3 regions of the Micromonospora sp. FIMYZ51 genome follow, and region 2 is predicted to be linked to each of the others. Evidence: riboswitches for the same ligand, from Rfam matches in the RefSeq annotation. Region 2 holds a riboswitch; each other region holds the start of a gene.
What was found. A riboswitch is a leader RNA that binds a small molecule or an ion and turns the genes downstream of it on or off. The one in region 2 is predicted to bind S-adenosylmethionine.
Positions count from the first base shown of each region.

Region 1: linked by a shared signal. The riboswitch ahead of thrC (threonine synthase) and the one ahead of QQG74_RS17680 (ABC transporter substrate-binding protein) in region 2 are both predicted to bind S-adenosylmethionine.
Region 3: linked by a shared signal. The riboswitch ahead of QQG74_RS06875 (GNAT family N-acetyltransferase) and the one ahead of QQG74_RS17680 (ABC transporter substrate-binding protein) in region 2 are both predicted to bind S-adenosylmethionine.

Region 1 covers NZ_CP134706.1:6,489,449-6,496,033, forward strand. The annotation lists gene QQG74_RS29215 (GNAT family N-acetyltransferase) at 118-1,137, opposite strand; gene thrC (threonine synthase) at 1,404-2,690, opposite strand; SAM riboswitch class I at 2,700-2,836, opposite strand; gene QQG74_RS29225 (DoxX family protein) at 2,954-3,403, opposite strand; gene QQG74_RS29230 (DUF4232 domain-containing protein) at 4,003-4,701, shown strand; gene QQG74_RS29235 (ABC transporter permease subunit) at 4,710-5,579, opposite strand; gene QQG74_RS29240 (alpha/beta fold hydrolase) at 5,648-6,585, opposite strand, start outside.
Region 2 covers NZ_CP134706.1:3,886,773-3,893,357, reverse strand. The annotation lists gene QQG74_RS17695 (anibiotic ABC transporter) at 1-894, shown strand, start outside; gene QQG74_RS17690 (amino acid ABC transporter ATP-binding protein) at 965-1,696, opposite strand; gene QQG74_RS17685 (amino acid ABC transporter permease) at 1,693-2,475, opposite strand; gene QQG74_RS17680 (ABC transporter substrate-binding protein) at 2,511-3,392, opposite strand; SAM riboswitch class IV at 3,650-3,762, opposite strand; gene QQG74_RS17675 (urease subunit gamma) at 4,066-4,368, shown strand; gene QQG74_RS17670 (urease subunit beta) at 4,365-4,688, shown strand; gene QQG74_RS17665 (urease subunit alpha) at 4,685-6,388, shown strand; gene QQG74_RS17660 (urease accessory UreF family protein) at 6,388-6,585, shown strand, end outside.
Region 3 covers NZ_CP134706.1:1,464,690-1,471,274, forward strand. The annotation lists gene QQG74_RS06870 (AAA family ATPase) at 134-1,459, opposite strand; gene QQG74_RS06875 (GNAT family N-acetyltransferase) at 1,599-2,225, opposite strand; SAM riboswitch class IV at 2,241-2,356, opposite strand; gene QQG74_RS06880 (alpha/beta hydrolase) at 2,612-3,343, shown strand; gene QQG74_RS06885 (hypothetical protein) at 3,528-3,953, opposite strand; gene QQG74_RS06890 (hypothetical protein) at 3,940-4,593, opposite strand; gene QQG74_RS06895 (hypothetical protein) at 4,590-4,850, opposite strand; gene QQG74_RS06900 (hypothetical protein) at 4,863-5,126, opposite strand; gene QQG74_RS06905 (hypothetical protein) at 5,219-5,650, opposite strand; gene QQG74_RS06910 (hypothetical protein) at 5,598-6,302, opposite strand; gene QQG74_RS06915 (hypothetical protein) at 6,299-6,559, opposite strand.

The DNA.
Region 1 (6,585 bases), 2.6 Mb from region 2:
ACCTGCCACCGCCACCGGATTTCTGCTCGGTCAGGGCACGGGTCGTCCCCTTTCCACCTCGGTCAGTGGCACCGGCTCCTCCTCGTCACAGCTCCTCCTCGTCACAGCTCCTCCTCGTCACAGCGACAGTTGCCAGTTGCTCCACTGATCGAGCACCCGGAAGCCAAGCCGCTCGTTGATGGCGATCATGTGGTCGTTGCTCGCCGCGTTCCAGGTGTCGATGGCCCGCACCGCCGGCTCGTGGGCGAGCAGGTGCCGCAGGTTCTCGATCTTGGCGAGCAGGCCGAGTCGGTGCCCCCGGTGATCCGGATCGACGATCGTGATCTGCTGGTACGCGTGCCAGTCCGCGGCGGCACCCAGATCCAGCAGCGTCCAGGCGACCAGCCGGCCGGATGCGGTGTGCCGGACCCCGGCGTGGTAGCGCCGCCGACCCCGCGCCTCGAGCACCTGCTCGGTAGCGCGTACCCGCTCCGCGTCCACCTGCTCCGGCTCCCACGCCAGGTCGCCCATTGGCGCGTCGACGAGCAGCCGACCGTCCAGGTACGCCACATCGGCGATCAACTCGTCCGGTGTGTCCCCACGCCAGAACAGCACCTCGTACCCGGTGGCGCGGCCCCGGGCCTCGGCCAGCAGCGCGTCCAGGTGTGCCTGGTCGAGACGGGCGGTGTCGAGTCGCCGCCGCACGTCGGGCAGGGCGTCGACCGCGCCGACGCTGAGGGCGAAGGCGCTTCCCGGTGACGGGCGGTCGGGCTGGCCGGGAAGGTGTGCCTGGCTCATCGCGCTCACCCGTCGGCGTCCGCGCTCGCGCAGCACGGCGACGCCATGCTCGTACAGCGCCCGGCCCACACCCCGCCGCCGGTACGCCGGATGCACGACCAGCTCGGCGGAGGCGTTGTCGGTGTTGTCCAGCTGCGGCAGGTCGAGCATCAGCAGGCCGGCCGGTTCGCCGTCGACCCGGGCCAGCAGGTGGATCGGTTCGTTGCCCGGCATCGGTTGGCGGAGCAGGGTCATGAACCGCCGACGGCAGAACGGCGGAAAGTCCGGCATATCGGCGGCCACCTGTGCGGCACCGACCTGATAAGCCTGCTCGATGGCGGCCTCGTCGGCGGCTCCGAGACGGGTGACACTGATCCTCATGTCCGCAGCGTGCGCCACGGACAGCGCAACGGGCCAGCGAATATTCGCTGGCCCGTTCGCACGTTGGTCGGGAGGGTCGATCGCACAACGCCTCCGGCGTTGGGTCGTACAGACTAAAAGTCTCCGGCGAAACGCCCTCCCGCACGGAGCATCTTGCGCCGTCCGGTTCCTGTCGTCAAGTCCCCGCCCGCGCGTTTCGCAGAATGCAAGGAAGGGCCCCTTATTAACGCCTGGTGCATAGGAAGGGCCCCTTCTTAACCGGCAAGTCAGCTGAGCAGGCCGGCATCGCGGGCGGCCCGCAGGGAGGGCTTGATCCGGTGGGTCGGGCCGACCTGGCCGGCGACCGCGTCCAGGGTCTTGAGGCCCTCGCCGGTGTTGAACACCACGGTCTCGGCGGCCGGGTCGAGCTTGCCGGACTCGATCAGCTTGCGCAGCACCGCGACGGTCACTCCACCGGCGGTCTCCGCGAAGACCCCGGTGGTACGCGCCAGCAGCCGAACTCCGGCGCGGATCTCGTCGTCGTCGGCGTACTCCATCCAGCCGCCGGTGCGGCGCACCGCCTCCAGCGCGTACAACCCGGCGGCCGGGTCGCCGATGTTCAGCGACTTCGCGATGCCGGTGGGCTTGACCGGGGTGATGGTGTCGGTGTCGGCGTGCAGAGCGGTGGCGATCGGGTTGCAACCGGCCGACTGGGCTCCGAAGACCTTCCAGCCGCCGGCCGGCGCTTCCACCAGCCCGATCTCGACCAGCTCGCTGAACGCCTTGTCGATCTTGGTGAGCAGCTCGCCGGAGGCCATCGGGATGACCACCTGGGCGGGGATGCGCCAGCCGAGCTGCTCGGCCACCTCGTAGCCGAGCGTCTTCGAGCCCTCCGCGTAGTACGGCCGGACGTTGACGTTCACGAACGCGGTGTCCTCGAACTCGTCGGTTTCCACCAACTCGCCACAGAGCCGGTTCACATCGTCGTACGACCCGTCGATGGCGACCAGGTCACCGCCGTAGACCGCAGTGGTCACCACCTTGCCCTGCTCCAGGTCGCTGGGGATGAAGACCACCGACGGGGCACCCACCCGGGCCGCGTGCGCGGCCACCGAGTTGGCCAGGTTGCCGGTGGAGGCACAGGCAAAGCGGGAGAAACCGAGGGCACGGGCGGCGGTCAGCGCCACCGACACCACTCGGTCCTTGAACGAATGGGTCGGGTTGGCGCTGTCGTCCTTGACCCAGAGCGCAGCGGTGAGACCCAACTCGGCGGCGAGCCGGTCGGCGGCCACCAGCGGGGTGAAGCCCGGGTCCAGGGAGACCCGGGTGGCCGGGTCCTGACCGGCGGGCAGCAGGGCGGCGTACCGCCAGAGATTGCGCGGGCCGGCCTCGATCTGCTCGCGGGTGACCGAGGCGAGCGCGGCCGGGTCGTAGTCGACCTCCAGCGGGCCGAAACACTCGTAACAGGCGTGCTGGGCGGCGAGCGGGTAACGGGCCGAACAGGCGCGACAGACCAGGGCACGGGCGGGACTGGCGGTGGTGTCGATACCGGGAGCGGCGAGCGTCGACGTCATGTCGAAGTCCTCTCATCTTTCCCCGCATCGCACCGTACGGCGGGGACGGAATTGGCACCTGCCCCGTCTTACGCTCAACGGTGAGCGCTCTGGGGTGGTTGCCGGGGCGTCGTCGGGCCGTATCCCTCAGCCCCTCTGGATGAGGTATGCAGTTGTGTCGTCGAGTCTAGGCAATCAAGCGGCGCTCGTCGCCCACCAATCCCAGCCTGTGAGCGATTCCTCAGCGGCACCGTCGCGTGCCCCGGTGCCGCTGAGCACCGCCGTCAGGCTGGCACGGACCGCCGTTCACCGGCGTCGAGCGCCACCGCCTGTGCCGTCCGCTGCCGCAGCAGGGTGTCCAGCGCCCAGTTGCCCGGGCCGAGCACCGCGATCAGGAAGAACGACCAGCAGAACAGCACGGACAGCTCACCGTGGTTACGCAGCGGCAGCAGCGCCTCGGGCTGATGGACCACGAAGTACGCGTACGCCATCGAGCCCGACGCCAGCAGCGCGGCTGGGCGGGTGAAGAGGCCGACGAGAACCAGCGCGCCACAGAGCGCCTGGATCAGGGCGGCCCACCAGCCGGGCCACTGCCCGAGTGGGACTGGATCGCCGCTGCCACGGTTGCCGCCGAAGACGCCGAACAGGGACGCCAGGCCGTGGCAGAGGAAGAGTAAACCGATGACCATGCGGAACAGGGACAGGGCCGGCCCGCCGAACCGGTCAGTACGCATTCCGGTACCTCCAATGGAGATGAGTGGTGGGCAACCAGAATGCGGGATGCGATAGATAGTTGTCGATGCAATCTCTTCCTTTGGGAACGCTCCCACACTCATGGTACCGACTGGAACTTCCGAAATCCGCCCCACTTTGATCGCGGCCCGCCCGCACCACCGGTCAAACCGACTGGCTAGCGCAGGCGAAGACGACCACACCCATCGACGCCCGCCATGCCCGGAGATCGAGTACGCAGCACCGCCACCCCACCCGATCGGCCACCGACAAGCTGCCCCCACCAACAGATCTTGGAAAGATTCCGCGAGCGACGAACGGAACGTTTCCCACAATTCACCTGACGCAGCCGGTGGCGGCTCCTCCTGCCCACCGGCCGCTGCGTCCGCCGCGCTCATCACGGCGGTGCGTGCACGGCACGCTGACCACATCTTGGGCGCGGCTGCCCATGACCGGGGTCACCGGTGACGGCGGACGGTGCGACGATGACGCGATGCGGGGGACAGCTCAGGCTTCGGTTCGCACGGAGATGCCCGGCGGTCGCGGCGACCGGCTCGGCGGTCGCGCTTATGGACTCGGGCGGCGCCGAAGGCTGGTCGCGTTGCTGGCCACGGTTGCGCTGGTGGCCGGCTGTGCGCCGGTCGAGCGGCCGGGTGACACCGGAGTGGGCGGGCCCGACGTGGATCCGGTCCGGGTGTCGCCGTGGCCCACCGAGCCGGACCGCACGCCGCCGGAGGGCGCAAGACCGCCAGACGGTACGCCGCGGAATGGTACGGAACCGCTGACCGGCCCGGAGCCGACCAGTTGCCCGGAGGCCGGCGTACGGATCCGGTATCTGGGTGGTAGCGCCGCAATGGGACTGCGTGCCATCGGACTGGAGCTGGTCAACTGCGGGACGGAACGGTATCGGCTGCACGGCTACCCGGCGCTGCGGCTGCTGGACGCCGACGGGGAACCGATCACGGTCCGGGTGATCCCGGGGGCGAAGGGGATCACCTCGGGCTTCGACGATCCGCCCCGACCGCTGGTGCTCGCGCCGGGCGAGGCGGCGGGCGCGGCCGTGCTCTGGCGCAACCTGGTCGACGATCCGACCGTGGTCGCGACGAACGCCGAGCGGCTTGACGTTGCCCCGGCGCAGGGTCAGCCGATGCAGGACGTCGGCATGACGGGGCGGATCGATCTCGGCAACACCAACCGGGTCGGCGTCAGCGCCTGGAAGAAGCAGCCACCGACCACGCCGGCCCCGATACCCTCACCCCTCTCGCCCACCCCCTCGCCCTCCCCCGCTCCCCTGCTCTGACACCCCGGTCAGGAGGTGATGTCTTTGCGGGTGAAGCGCCAGAAGGCCAGGCCCCAGAAGAGGGTGGCGTAGCAGATCGCGGAGATGGCACCGCGGACGATGTCGTCGGTCTGCACGGGGGTGGAGAGCAGTCCCAGCCAGGCGTTGCTGTAGTGGGTGGGCAGGAACGACCGGATCGCGCCGAGCGCGGTGATCTGGTCCAGGATGCTGGAGAGGATCCAGAGCAGTACCGCGCCACCCACCGCACCGAGTGCCGCGTCCGTGAGCACCGAGAGCAGGAACGCCAGGCCGGCGACGACCAGCAGCACCACCGCCAGGTAGCCGAGCACCGCGAGCAGCCGCAGCAGCCCCTCACCCGGCTCAAGTTGGGCGGCGACCGTGCTGCGCAGCGGTGACCAGCCGTACCGGAGGGTGCCGATCAGCAGGGCCGTGCCGGCGAGCAGCAGCAACGCCAACGCCGAGTAGGTGAGCGCGACCAGCAGCTTGATCGCGAGCAGGCGGGCCCGGGGTACCGGCACCGCCAGCAGGTAGCGCAGGCTGCCCCAGCTCGCCTCGCTGGCCACGGTGTCACCGCAGAACAGCGCCACCACCACGACCAGCAGGAACGAGGCGGAGACGAAGATGCTGAAGAGGGTGAAGTTCAGTCCGCCCGAGGTGGCGAACGAGACGAGGCTGCCGAACTCGCCGCGACCGTTGTCGTCGTCGCCGGAGTCGAACTGGAAGGCGATCAGGATGATCAACGGCAGCAGCACCATGAACCCGAGCGCCAACTGGGTACGCCGCCGCGCCGCCTGCCGGCGGAACTCCGCGCCGAACGGCAGCGTCCGCGACGGCCGGTAGCCGGCCGCCGCCCCCGAGGGCGCGACTCCGGTCGCCATCCCGGCCGTCCCGGACGACGGCGTCGGCTCGTCGCCGCCCCGCGTGGGTTCGACAGTCGATCCCGCCATCACCGGTCCCCGCTTCCCCGAGAGTTCTCGCCGACCAGGGCGAGGAAGGCGTCCTCCAGGCGGCGCCGGGGCACCACCCGGTTCACTCCGACACCGGCCCGCACCAGCTCGGCCACCACCTCGCTGCGGGCGGTGCCGTCGGTGTCGACCACCAACTGCCCGTCGGTGTCGTCGAGCACCCGTACGCCACCGAGACCGTCGAGCACGGTCCGGGCCGCCGCCGGGTCGCTCACCTCGAACAGCACGCTTGGCGAGTCACCGACGATCTCCTCGACCGGCCCGGCGGCCACGATCCGGCCCTTGTTCACCACCACGGCGTGGGTGCAGGTCTGCTCCACCTCGGCGAGCAGGTGGCTGGAGACCAGCACCGCCCGGCCGTCGGTGGCGTAGCGCTGGAGCACCCGGCGCATCTCGGCGATCTGCGGCGGGTCCAGCCCGTCGGTCGGTTCGTCGAGCACCAGCAACTCCGGCAGGCCGAGCATGGCCTGGGCGATGGCCAGCCGCTGCCGCATGCCGTGGCTGTACTTGCGTACCTTCCGGTGCACCGACGAGCCCAGGCCGGCGATTTCCAGCGCCTGCTCGAAGTGGGCGTCGGCCGCCGGCCGGCCGGTCGCCCGCCAGTACGCCTTGAGGTTCTCCAGGCCGGACAGGTGCGGCAGGAAGCCGGGGCCCTCGACCAGCGCGCCGATCCGCGACAGCACCGGCGAGCCGGGGACCAGCCGGTGGCCGAAGACGTAGATCTCCCCAGCGGTCGGCTGGGTCAGCCCCATCAGTACCCGCAGGGTGGTGGTCTTGCCGGCACCGTTGGGGCCGAGCAGGCCGACCACCTGACCGGGGTGCACCTCGAAGTCCACCTCGGAGACGGCGACGAAGCCGTCCGCGTACTCCTTGCGCAGGTGGCGCACGGCAAGCGGGGTGTCCGCGTACTCCGGGTGGA
Region 2 (6,585 bases):
TTGTGGGTTCTCGCGCTGCCCGTCGCCCTGCTTCTCGCCGGGGTGGCCGTGGCCTTCGCGCTGGCCGAGCGCCGGGACGTCGGCGCCGGTCTGTTCGCCGCGCGGCGCGGGCCGGCGCGGGCCGCCGCCGGGCTGCTCAGTCCGGCCGGGCTGACCTGGCGGCTGCACCGTGGCTCGCTGGCCGGCTGGGCGGTCGCGGTGGCGGTGCTCGGGCTCTGCATGGGGGTGGCCGGTAACGAGGTCGACGCCATGATCGCCGAGAATCCGCAGACGGCCGAGGTGATCGCGGCACTCGGCGGCGGGTCGGAACTGGTCGACGCGTACCTGGCCGCGATGCTCGGGTTGTTCGCGCTCACCATCGGGGCGTACGTCGTCCAAGCGCTGCTGCGTACCCGCAACGACGAGTCGGACGGGGTGCTGGAGGCGCTGCTCGCCACGGCGGTCGGCCGTACCCGATGGCTCGGTACGCAGATTCTCGGCGCGGTTCTCGGCGGGTTGACGCTGATGCTGCTGGCCGGCGTCACCACCGGCCTCGGCTACGGCCTGGCCGCCGGCGACCCGATCGGCTGGACCGTCGAGTTGGCCGGGGCGGCGCTGCTGCGGCTACCGGCCCTGCTTGTGGTCGCCGGGGTGGTGACCGCCCTGTTCGGCGCGCTACCGCGCTTGTCGGTCGCGCTGAGCTGGACGGTGCTCATCGTCTACCTGCTGCTCGGCCAGTTGGGCGCCGTGCTCGACCTGCCGCAGGCCGCCCTCAACCTGTCGCCCTACACGCACATTCCCTCGGTACCCGCCGCCGACCCGGCGGTGCTGCCCCTGCTCACCCTCACCGTCGCGGCGGTGGTGCTGCTGGCGGCCGGTCTGACCACCTTCCGCCACCGCGACACCCCGCGCTAGCCGTTAGGAAGGGGCCCTTCCTAACGCCTCGTGCATAGGAAGGGCCCCCTGTTAACGTCCGGCGCGGCGCTCAGAGCACCTGGGAGAGGAAGCGGCGCAGGCGGGGGTGCCGGGCGGACTCGAAGATGGCCGCCGGTTCGCCGGCCTCCAGCACCACGCCGGCGTCCATGAAGGCGACGGTGTCCGCGACCTGGCGGGCGAAGCCCATCTCGTGGGTCACCACCACCATGGTCATGCCCTGCGCGGAAAGGTCCGCCATCAGCGCCAGCACGCCCTTGACCAACTCCGGGTCCAGCGCCGAGGTGGCCTCGTCGAAGAGCATCACCTCCGGCTGCATGGCCAGCGCGCGGGCGATGGCGACCCGTTGCTGCTGCCCGCCGGAGAGGTGCGCCGGCCGGGCGTCGGCCTTCGCGGCCAGCCCCACCCGGTCCAGGTGTTCGCGGGCGAGCGCCGCCGCCTCGTCCTCGCCGAGCTTGCGGATCCGGCGCAGGGCGAGGGTGATGTTGCGCAGCACGCTCATGTGCGGGAAGAGGTTGAACTGCTGGAACACCATGCCGATCCGCTGGCGCAGGGCGTCCGGGTCGTCGCGCAGCACGCTGCGGCCGTCCAGCAGCACGTCGCCGCGGTCCGGTTCGAGCAGCCGGTTGACCGTACGCAGCAGGGTCGACTTGCCCGACCCGGACGGGCCGATCACGCAGGCGGTGGCGCCCCGGGCCACGTCCAGGTCGACTCCGCGCAGCACCCGGTGCGGCCCGAAGGCCAGGTGTACGTCGCGCAGGCTGAGACTCACCGAGGTGCTCATCGTTGGTTGCCTCCGGCGGCGCCGGGCAGCGCCAGGTCCAGGTCGTCGGGGTCGTCGCCGGCCGGCCCGGTGGCCGGTCGGCCGTGCCGCAGCCGCCGGTCGATCCAGTTGACCACGTGGGTCAGCGGCACGGTCAGCGCCAGGTAGCAGAGCCCGGCCAGCAGCAGCGCGGACTGGTTGCCGGTGTTGGCCGCGTAGTCCTGCCCGATCCGGAACAGTTCCCGCTGGCTGGCCAGCAGGCCCAGGAAGTAGACCAGGCTGGAGTCCTTGATCAGGGCGATCAGCTGGTTCACCCAGGCCGGCAGGATCCGGCGGATGCCCTGCGGGATGATCACCACCCGCATCGCCTCCCACCAGGAGAAGCCAAGCGCGCGGGCGGCCTCAAGCTGGGTGGCCTCCACCGACTGGATGCCGGAGCGGAAGATCTCCCCGAGGTACGCGGACGCGATCAGCGACAACGCCAGGATGCCCAGCGGGTACGGGTTGGGCCCCCACACCTGCATGCCGAGCGGGGCCAGGCCGACGCCGATCAGCAGGATCGTCGCCGCCGCCGGCAGGCCGCGGAACACGTCGGTCCAGACCCGGGCCGGCCACCGCAACCATCGGGTACGCGAGATGCCCGCCACGGCCAGCACGATGCCCAGCGCCGAGCCGAGCAGGGCGGCGGTGACCGCCAGGATCAGCGTGTTCGGCAACCCGACGGTGAGCATCTCGGGTAGTGCCTCGCGCATCGACTCCCAGTCGAAGAACGTCTCCCACAGGGTGCGCAACGGATCCACGGTCAACCTCCGCCCAGCTCGCTCGTCGTCCTACCTCAGGAAGCGGCCGACGCCGAGGGCGCCGCCGAACCGGCCGCCGTGGGCGCCGCCACGTCGCCGCTGCCCGGGGTGAAGTCGTCCGGAATCGGCCGACCCGGGTAGTACTGCTCCTGGAGCCGGGTCCAGGTGCCGTCGGCGATCACCTCGTCCAGCGCCTTGTTCAGCGCCTCGCGCAGCGCGTCGTTGCCCTTGGCGAAGGCGTACGCGGTCGGGGCCGGGCTGAGTTCCGTCGCGGCCACCGTGATCTTGCCGCCGCTGTCCGCTGCGGTCTTCTCACCGATCTCGGCCGGGGCGATCCAGGCATCGGCGGTGCCCGCCTTGAGCTGGTTGATCGCGCCGTTGTAGTCGGGCACGCGTACCGGGTCGAGGCCCTTGTTGGTGGCGTAGTCGTCCTGGACGGTGCCCTGCACGACCACCACCCGCTTGCCGGGCAGTTCGTCGAAGCTGCTGAGCGTCGAGCCGGCGGGCACGTCCAGGCCGAAGTAGCCGAAGTCGTACCCGTTGCCGAAGTCGACGGTCTTCTTCCGCGCCTCGGTGATGGTGATCGAGGAGCTGCCGACGTCGAACTTGCCGGTGTTCACCTGGGACAGCAGGGCCGAGAAGTCGGTGCCGACGAACTCCACCTTCAGCCCCAGCTTGTCGGCGGCAGCGACCAGCAGGTCGTTGTCGAAGCCGGTGAACTTGCCGTCTTTGAGGTACACGTTCGGCGGGGCGTCGGTGAGCGTGCCGGCCCGCAGCACCCCCGGTTGGAGCAGGTTGTACGGGTTGTCGGCGCTGCCACCGGCGGAGTCGGAGCCGCAGGCGGTGAGGGTGGCGGCGCCGAGGATGGTGGCGACGCCGACGGCGGCGGCCCGGGTCAGGGCAGGAAGGAATCGCACGGTGTCTCCTGGTTGAGCTACGGCGGGCACGGACGTGCCACACCGACGGTCCGCCGCAGGACGGACCGCTGGAACGGATCGTGGGAAAGCGAAAGATCGGTCGGCGACCCGACCGGCGCGGTCAGCTACACGCGGCGCTGCACACCCGCATCATGTCGACGTGCCGGCGTTGGGTCAGGCCGAAACCGGGTGCGACGGGAGCGGGTCGGGGATCGTACGGCATGGCTCTCCTCCAGGTCGTGATGACCTGGGCAACCAGGCCACGCTTGCATCGGAGGCTGCTCCGACGCCTGGTCCTCACCCGGGGCACCCCTGCGCGGACGAGGGTTGCCGGCCAGCGAGCCGGGGCTTGACGCTGGCACTCATGACCTGCCGACGAGGCTAGCAGCCGGTCATGGGGCAGCGTCCACCGGTTATGACGGCCCTCACGCGGATGGCCGGCGTACGGGGGTGTTGCCCGGGGGCCGCGTGATCCCTTACGGTCTGTTCAGCGGTGGGCGGTGCGGTCCGCATCCGAGCAGACACCGTCGGTGGTTCGCCACGTGGGCCGGGAGGGTGGAACTCCCGAGGCCCCACGCACGTGGCGGGGGTGCCGGCGGACGAGCCCCGCAACGTGGGACGGCGCGTCGAGGCGCCGAGCCGGCGGGGCGCGGACACCCACCGGGAGCCCCAGTTGTACCTCACCCCGCACGAGCAGGACCGCCTGCTCGTTCACGTGGCGGCCGACGTCGCCCGGCGTCGCCGCGAACGCGGCCTGCGCCTCAACTATCCGGAAGCTGTCGCGATGATCACCGCCTTCCTGCTGGAGGGCGCCCGCGACGGGGAGTCCGTGGTCGACCTGATGGCCGCCGGGCGCACCGTGCTGACCCGCGACGACGTGCAGGACGGCATTCCCGAGTTGCTGAGGGAGGTGCAGGTGGAGGCGACGTTCCCGGACGGCACCAAGCTGGTGACGGTGCACCACCCGATCCCGTGATCCCCGGGGAGATCCTGCCGGCCGCCGGACCGGTGGAGATCAATGCCGGCCGGCCGGTGACCACGCTGCTGGTGGTCAACACCGGCGACCGACCGGTGCAGGTCGGCTCGCACTACCACTTCGCCGAGGCCAACCCGGCCCTGGACTTCGACCGGGACGCGGCGTGGGGGCACCGGCTCGCCGTACCGGCCGGCACGGCGGTGCGCTTCGAACCGGGCGTGAGCCGCAGCGTCGAGCTGGTGCCGCTCGGCGGTGCCCGGCTGGTACCCGGCCTGCGGGGCGAGTGCGGCGGCGCGCTGGACGGGAGGCGGGGCGCGTGAGCATCGTGGCACGGGACCGCTACGCCGCCCTGTACGGGCCGACCACCGGCGACCGGATCCGGCTGGCCGACACGAACCTGCTCATCGAGGTCGAACACGATCACTGCGTCGGCGGCGACGAGGCGGTCTTCGGCGGCGGCAAGGTGATCCGCGAGTCGATGGGCCAGTCCCGGGCGACCCGCGCCGAGGGCGCCCTGGACACCGTCATCACCGGCGCCGTGGTGCTCGACCACTGGGGCGTGGTCAAGTCCGACGTCGGGCTGCGGGACGGGCGGATCGTCGCGCTGGGCCGGGCCGGCAACCCGGACACCATGGACGGAGTCCATCCCGACCTGGTCATCGGCCCGGCCACCGAGGTGATCGCCGGCAACGGCCGGATCCTCACCGCCGGGGCGGTCGACACGCACGTGCACTTCATCTGCCCGCAGATCGTCACCGAGGCGCTGGCCAGCGGGGTCACCACCCTGGTCGGCGGCGGCACCGGCCCGGCCGAGGGCACCCGGGCCACCACGGTCACCCCGAACGCCTGGCACCTGGCCCGGATGCACGAGGCGCTGGACACGTTCCCGGTCAACGTGCTGCTGCTGGGCAAGGGCAACACGGTCTCCACCGAGGCGCTCTGGGAGCAGTTGCGGGCCGGTGCCGGCGGGTTCAAGCTGCACGAGGACTGGGGGACCACCCCGGCGGCGATCGACGCCTGCCTGCGGGTCGCCGACGCCTCCGGGGTGCAGGTCTCCATCCACACCGACACGCTCAACGAGGCCGGGTTCGTCGCCGACACGCTGCGCGCGATCGGCGGCCGGGCGATCCACTCGTACCACACCGAGGGGGCGGGAGGCGGGCACGCGCCGGACATCATCACCGTCGCCGGTGAGCCGAACGTGCTGCCGTCGTCGACAAACCCGACCCGCCCGTACACCCGCAACACCCTCGCCGAGCACCTCGACATGCTGATGGTCTGCCATCACCTCAACCCGGCCGTGCCGGAGGACCTGGCCTTCGCCGAGAGCCGGATCCGACCGTCCACGATGGCCGCCGAGGACCTGCTGCACGATCTCGGCGCGATCTCCATCATCGGCTCGGACTCGCAGGCCATGGGTCGGGTCGGCGAGATCGTGCTGCGGACCTGGCAGAGCGCGCACGTGATGAAGGCCCGGGTGGGCGCGCTGCCCGGCGACGGTCGCGCCGACAACCACCGGGCCCGGCGGTACGTCGCGAAGTACACCATCTGCGCGGCGATGGCCAACGGTCTCGACCACGAGATCGGGTCGGTGGCGCCGGGCAAGCTCGCCGACCTGGTGCTCTGGGAGCCGGCGTTCTTCGGCGTACGTCCGCACCTGGTGATCAAGGGCGGCATGATCGCGTACGCCCAACTGGGTGACGCGAACGCCTCCATCCCGACGCCGCAGCCGATGCTGCCCCGGCCGATGTTCGGCGCGTACGGGGGTGCGGTCGCCGCCACCAGCCTGGCCTTCGTCGCCCCGGCGGCGCTCGACGCGGGCCTGCGGCTGGACGTACGGCGCCGGGTGGTGCCGGTGACCGACGTGCGCTCGCGCGGCAAGGCCGACCTGCCGGAGAACGGTGCCCTGCCCCGGATCGAGGTCGACCCGGACACCTTCACCGTGCGGATCGACGGCGAGACGGTCGACCCGGATCCGGTGGCCGAGCTGCCCATGGCCCAGCGGTACTTCCTGTTCTGATGACCACTTCGACGATGCTGCTGCTCCTCGCCGACGGGCGGTTCCCGGCCGGGGCGCACGCCCACTCGACCGGGCTGGAGGCGGCCGTGGCGGCCGGCCGGGTGACCGACCTGGCCACCCTGGACGCGTACCTGCGTGGTCGACTGGCCACCGCCGGACTGGTCGCGGCGGCCTTCGCGGCGGCGGCGCGCCGGGCG
Region 3 (6,585 bases), 2.4 Mb from region 2:
TTCGAAGTAGGCGCGCTCGGTGGACTCGCCGTTCGTCGTGACCAGTACGGTCCGCCGCTGCTCCCGTGTTGCCGGCCCTCTGCGCAGGTCCGTCTCCCGGCCGCCCGCATGCACCATGCGACCCGTTTGGCGCTCACGACGTCGAGGCGTCATCCGTACCTCCACGGTTGGTGAGTGCCTGCTCGAACAGGTGGGTCGAAAGGTCCGGCACCGCACCGTAGTTGCCGTTCAGGTACCGACGCTGTCGATTCTCGCCTTCCTTCCGAGGCTTGAAATCCGTCAGCGGATAGAGCGAGGAAGCGCCTTGGTCGTCCTTTTCCACGAACCAGATCTCGTCGCGGCGCAGGATCTCCTCCGCATCGAGAGTGCCGAGCAGCGCGGCGTCGTGGCTGGTGAAGATGAGCTGACTACCCAGCGGGTTGGCCTCCGGGCTGCGGAAGAGGCTGATGAGCTTGGCGGTCAAAATCGGGTGCAGGCTGGCGTCGATCTCGTCGATCAGCATGGTGGCACCGGTCCGGAGCATCGCGGCGGCGTGCAGCCCCAGGGTGAGAAGTTGCCGGGTACCGGTCGACTGGTCTCGAAGTTCGAGCAGAGCGGTGCCGTTGGGGCCCTGGTGGGCGAACTGGATCCTCGATCGTTCGAGCACCGCCCACCGACGAGCCCGCCGCTGAACGAATGTGCGATCAGTCGGCAGTGCCGGCTCGTGAGTGCTTTCGCTCGGTCTTGGGTTGACCACGACGCCGACGATTCCGACGTCGGCAGCTTGCAACAGTTCAACGGCCAACTGGAGCATGTCCTGGTCATCCGCGTCGTTAGGACGGAGAAGGCTGGACAAGACCATCTCGGGTTCCATCCGCTGGCCTGCCAGGTAGAACCAGCGGTAAGTGTTGTGCAGCGGTTGCGGGTTCGTCGGATCCGGCTCTGGACGGCTGTGGCCGAAGCGGGCAACAGTGCTGAGGAAAAGTGCAGCTGGCGCGGTGATCTCTGCAATTTGCTCCAGGGGCCGCCGGCCTGACTCCTCGCCCCAGGCGAAGTTGTCCCCATCGCGTTCGAAGATGCGTCGCTTGCGGCCCAACGGATAGTGGTAGAGCCACTCTTCAAGCACCCGATCGTCGTCGATCGTGAACCCGTAGGTGTGCCGGACGTCGCCGAGCATAAGGTCTACGACATAACGTGATGGCTGCCCGACGTTCTCAGGATCCAGTCGGAAAGGTTCGCGGAACAGCCCCACCCCGGGCTCGACCGCGCGGTCAGACTCCACGACCATCTGCCGCATGAACGCCAGAGCGCCGAGGCAGTTGGACTTGCCGGACGCGTTGGCCCCGAAGATGCCGACAACCCTGACAGCCGGGGTCGGAGGCCCACCCGCCTCGATGTTGTCTCCGTAGACCGGTGTGAGGTTGAGCTGCTGCTCGTCGCGGAACGAGCGGTGGTTGGCAAAGCGGAAACTCAGCAGCATCGGCGGTGTGCCCCTACCTGGTGGGCGGTTACAAACGCATCTCTGCGAGTAAACCACGAAGAGGTGGGGGAAGCCCTTCATGGGCAGGTGCTGCTGCCGGGTGCCGGAGCAAAGGGCGTACAGGCCGACGGAGGAAGTGTCAGGGCGTGCTCGCACAGGCCGTGTCGAGCTGGCTTGGGCCGGTGGCGTCCGGCCAGGCCATTCGGAACTTGCGGGGAGAGCCGTTGAGTCGGGACGGGTCGGCGCCGGGTGGTGACACCGTCGCCGTCTCGACATGGCAGGCTCCGCAAGCCTGGTAGAACCGCTGCGCCGCGGTGTTCTGCTCCAGCACCCACAGGTAAAGGCCGTGGGTCGTCGCGTGTGCCACCGCGGCTCGGGCGGCGTGGGCCAGGAGCGCGGTGCCGACACCGGTGCGGTGCTGGTCGTACGTGACGTGCAGGTTGTCGACGAGGCTGCCCCACTGCGGGTCATGGTCGAACATGACATGGACGAAGCCGATCAGCCGGCCGCCGTCCTCGGCCACCACGGTCCGGCTGCGGGTGGGGTCGGCCAGGCGGGTCGACCAGACCGAGCGCCGGTCGGCGACGACATCGCCGTCGAGGAAGGAATCGGAGTACGCGCCGCGATAGTAGCGACGCCAACTGTCGGCGTGCAGCAGCGCGATCTGCCCGGCGTCGTCAACGTCGGCGAGGCGTACTCGCAGCAGATCGTCCTGCTTGAATGCCTGGTCGGATTCCCCGTCCTGGCTGGAGATGGGAGTTGGCACGAAAGCACCTCCGGGCTTCGCAGCTTGCTCGACATCACTCGTGCCGAGCCGGGTCCTCACCCGGAGCACCCCGCCCACGATCGGAGGGTTGCCGGCCAGCAAGCCGGGGCTTCGCGCTGGCGCTCATGACCTGTGTAGACCGTACCAACTCCGCCGCACTTCCGGCGTCCTGCACCGGTTGTCCGAGGCAGTTCGCACCGCGCCGTAGCCTCCGCGATAACCTGTTGGCGGGCCACGGCAACCGCTGCTAGCTTTCCGGAGGCCGTGCGAGAAACCGAGGAGGTGGTACCCGTGAACGTGTCGACATGGGTGCTCCCCTCAGGGGTCACGGTCGGGCGATAGGTCGTCCGGGAGCGCCGTTCAGCGCACTCCCGAAAGGTACGACCATGGAGTTCATTTCCGAACAGCGCCTCGACGACGGCGTCCGCGAGCGCGAATTCACCCTCGGCGAGATCCCCGGCATCCTGTGGACGCCTCCCTCCGTAACCGCTCCGGTGCCGCTGATTCTGCTCGGCCACCCCGGCGGACTGCCGATGATGTATCCCCGACTGGTGGCCCGGGCCCAGCACTGCGCGGCGGAGGGCTTCGCCGCAGCCTCCATCGAGCTTCCCGGCGGCGGTAACCGGCCCCGTTTCCTCGCCGTCGAGGAGGCCCGCGCCGACCTGCGCCGGGCGTTGCAGGCCGGCGAGCGGGTCGACGACGAGATCGTCGACCGGCTCGTCCTCCCGCTTGTCGACAAAGCCGTCCCGGAATGGCGGGCCACCCTCGATGCCCTGCTTGCGTTGCCCGAAATCGGCGGCCCGGTCGGCTACTCGGGAGGGATCATCGCCATCGGCGTCCGGCTGGCGGTGGTCGAGCCGCGCATCCGGGCGGCCCTTCTGTTCGCCGGGAGTTTCGTGCCCCGCAGCATGTTCGAGGAAGCCCGGCAGGTCAGCATTCCGTTGCAGGTGCTGCTGCAATGGGACGACGAAGGTAACGACCGGCAGTTGGCGCTGGATCTGTTCGACGCCTTCGGCTCCCGGGAGAAGGCGCTGCACGCCAACATGGGCGGACACACCGGCATCCCGCATTACGCCGGAGAAGGCGCGAACCGGTTCTTCATCCGGCACCTGAAGTAGAGGTCAGCCCGGCCGGCAGTCTGCCCGCTCATCCGGGCAACGTACCCGATCAGCGTCGAGTGATCAGGGACGCGAGGACAGGTCGACCGCTTCGGCGAGAAAGACGTCCAGCTCGCTGTCCGACATGCTAGGACTTACTTGTTCGTGAGAGGCCGTGTGGCTTGTCAGCCGGAAGATGCAGGGCTCACAACCTGGTGGCCAGCGCTGCTGCTTCAGCGAGAAGCTCGTTCAGCTCGTCGTCACCGACAGCGCCATTGCCCAAGATTTCCAAGATCACCAATCCCTGGATCCGCCCGGCCATCTGGGGCGCTATGGCCGTCTCGACATCGGGATCCACAGCGGCCCGGATCAGCGTCTCGGCTGCGTTGGCGTCGATCTCCGGGGTGCCGGCGGGGGCAGCTGCTCGCATGTCGGCAACGAACCGCATGATCTCGCCTGCGGATGTCCGCTCGTCGAAGCGCCGGTTGACGGCGAAGTAGAAGACCGCACCGAGCAGCGTCGGGAAGCCGTCCCAGCCGATCTCATCGAGGCGGGCTTCGATCCGGTCGTTGGCCTCGTGATCGCCTCTGACCATCGTCCGGATGTAGTCGACCATCTCAGGGCTGCTCATCAGATCGCTTCCTCTCGCGGTGTTTCTTCACCATGTTCCAGACACCTCGAAATCCCACGACGATTGCGCCAGCAGCCATGATGACCGACGTGACCGGGTGCTCCAACTGAGGGCGGTCGACCGGCGTGCCGGGGTCGGAGGCCGTGGACGTCGTGCTACCACTCGATCCCGATCCCTTCAGGCCCTTTTGCAGCTCGCGAAAGCCGGTCGTGATGGCCTGCTCGGTCTGCTTGAGGGTGTCCTCGGTATCGTCTGCCTTCTTGACGTGCCGGCGGAGGAACGCCTCGCCCTTGCGGTTGCGTTCCTCCGTCTCCGCGACCAGGCGTTCGCCGGACGGTGAAGCCGCATCATCTGGTCCGGCGGGCGCGGCGCCGGGGGCGATCGTGTTGACGTACGCGGTGATATGGCTGGCGGCCTCAGACAGCAGGCGGGCGTAGCGGCCGGCTTTGTCCCGGGCCACCTCGGCGTCCGCGACGGCGGCGCGCAACCGGTGGTCGCTACTACCGCGCTGCACCTCGACCAGCCGCGCCAAGGCCACTTCGGCGTCCGTCCGGGCGCGCAGCGCGGTGACCGCTGCGGCATCAAGCTTTCCGCGTACGGCGAGAAGCCGTGCGACCAGTTCGGCGATGCTGCCGCTCATCCGAGTCGGGTGAGGTAGTCGCTTGCGTTCTCGGCGGTGCCTGCGAAGCGGCGGCGAGTCGGTTCGACCTCTGCCTTGGCGGCGGCGAGTGCCTGATGAGTGTCGGTCACGTGCTCGTGTTGGCTGCCGCGCAGGATGGCGTTCGCCGTGCCGGTTGCTGCTTCGGCCTCGGAGACAGCCTGGTCGAACACCCGTTGTCCCTGGCGGACGGCTTCGATGGCGGCGTGAAGGGTCGCCTTGACCTCGCCAACACTCATGGTGGTCGACGGTCAGCCGAGAATGCCGACGTAGCGGCGGGCGGCCTCCGAGCTGCCCTGCACGAGCGTCATGGCCTCGGCCAGGCGCTGCTTGCTCTGCTCTCCTCGGGCGATGGCCTCGGCGATCGTGGGGTGGCCGGTGCCGGCAGCGACAGCACGTAGCCGGGTCAGCATCTGCTCGGTGTTCTCGGCGGCGGCCCGGATCTGGTTGATCGTGGCATTGCCCTGCTCGGCTGCCTGCATCAGCGCCGCCTTGACCTCTTCGATGCTGGCCATGCTGTCCCTCCGTCGATCGTCCGCGAGCGCAGATCACGTTTGCGTAGTCGGGCGGACACTATCGGAGATGACTTCGCTTCGCAGCCCGGTAGCTACAGGTGGTCGGCTGCGGTCCGTTCCACGTCGGCGATGAACTCTTCAAGCTGTGCTTCGTCTTGGTCGCGGTCCTGGAGCAGCTTGCCGAGGAGGACAATCTGTATCTGAAGGGCCGTCTCGGGGTTGAGGTTCTCGATCAGCTTGACCTCGCCGAGCGCTGCCCGGACGAGTCCCTCCATCTCCAGCGTGGGAAGCGACTGCGCGTCCGGGAACTGCGATCGCGTCTCGGCTACGAACCGAGCCACGTCGGTCGGCGAGGGGTTGGCGGGGAAGCGGTCGTTGATTGCGATGGCGAAAGCCGCGCCGATCACCTGGCTGCCGCCGCGCCAACCCGTGGTCTCCAAGCCGTCCAGGATCTGGTCTACCGTGCCCCAGTCACGACGCGCCATCGCGCGAATCAGGTCGCTGAATTCCGTCCGTACGCTCACGGTTTCGTAACCTCGCTATCCCTTTGCGGATCGACACGACGGAGCGGTGGACGGCGATGCCGGCCACCAGCCCAACGACGACCAAGTGCCCTGCGGTGTCCGGTGCCTCGTTGGCGAGACGTTGGCCCAGGGTTGGGCTGGCGCTCGGTGTAGTGGTGCCGGCCTGCGTTCCTGTCGGGCCTTGCGGTCCTCGGATGAAGTTGAAGGCTTCCCGCGCTGCGCTCACGGTCTTCTGGGTGTTGTCCTGAAGGTCCTCGACGTTCCGGGTCATCGTACTCAGGAAGGACCCGACGTTCCGTCGACCGGATTCGCGTTCAACGCTCTCGGAGAGCAGCGTCTCGCCCGAGGGCATGGCGGCCTCGGAGGGCGCCGTGGGGGCGGAGCCGGGAACTACGGCGTTGGAGAAGGCGGCAACGCTGTCGGCTGCCTTGCTGATGAGATTGGCGAGTCTGACGGCCTTCCCCCTGGCTGCCTCACTTTCTTGCACAGCGCCCGTCAAGTTGGGATGGCTGGTGCCGCGCGCGGCCTCGGTGTAGTGGGTGGTGGCCTGGCTGGCGTCTTCCTGCGCACGCCGAGCGACGATGGCAGCGCCTTGCAGAGTCCCGATTACCTGACGGAGCTGTGAGACCACCGCGTCCAGACTCGCGCTCATCCGATAGCGCCCAAGTATGCGTCGGCGTGCTCCCTGGCAGCGTTGATTCGGCGCAGAGTCAGCTCAACCTCGCGAGCTGCGGCGAGCAGCGTCTGCCTGGCGTCCTCCGCCTCCTCGCGTTGGCTGTCGTGAAGAGTGGCGATGGCCAAGGCGGAGGCGTCGCGTAACTGGGCGCTGGCCATCTCAACGCTCTTCTCGGCATCGTTGAGCGACTGGTTGCCGCGTCGGATGGTGGCCTTGACGTCACCGATTGCCACGCGAGGACGGTATCCGAGCGGGACAG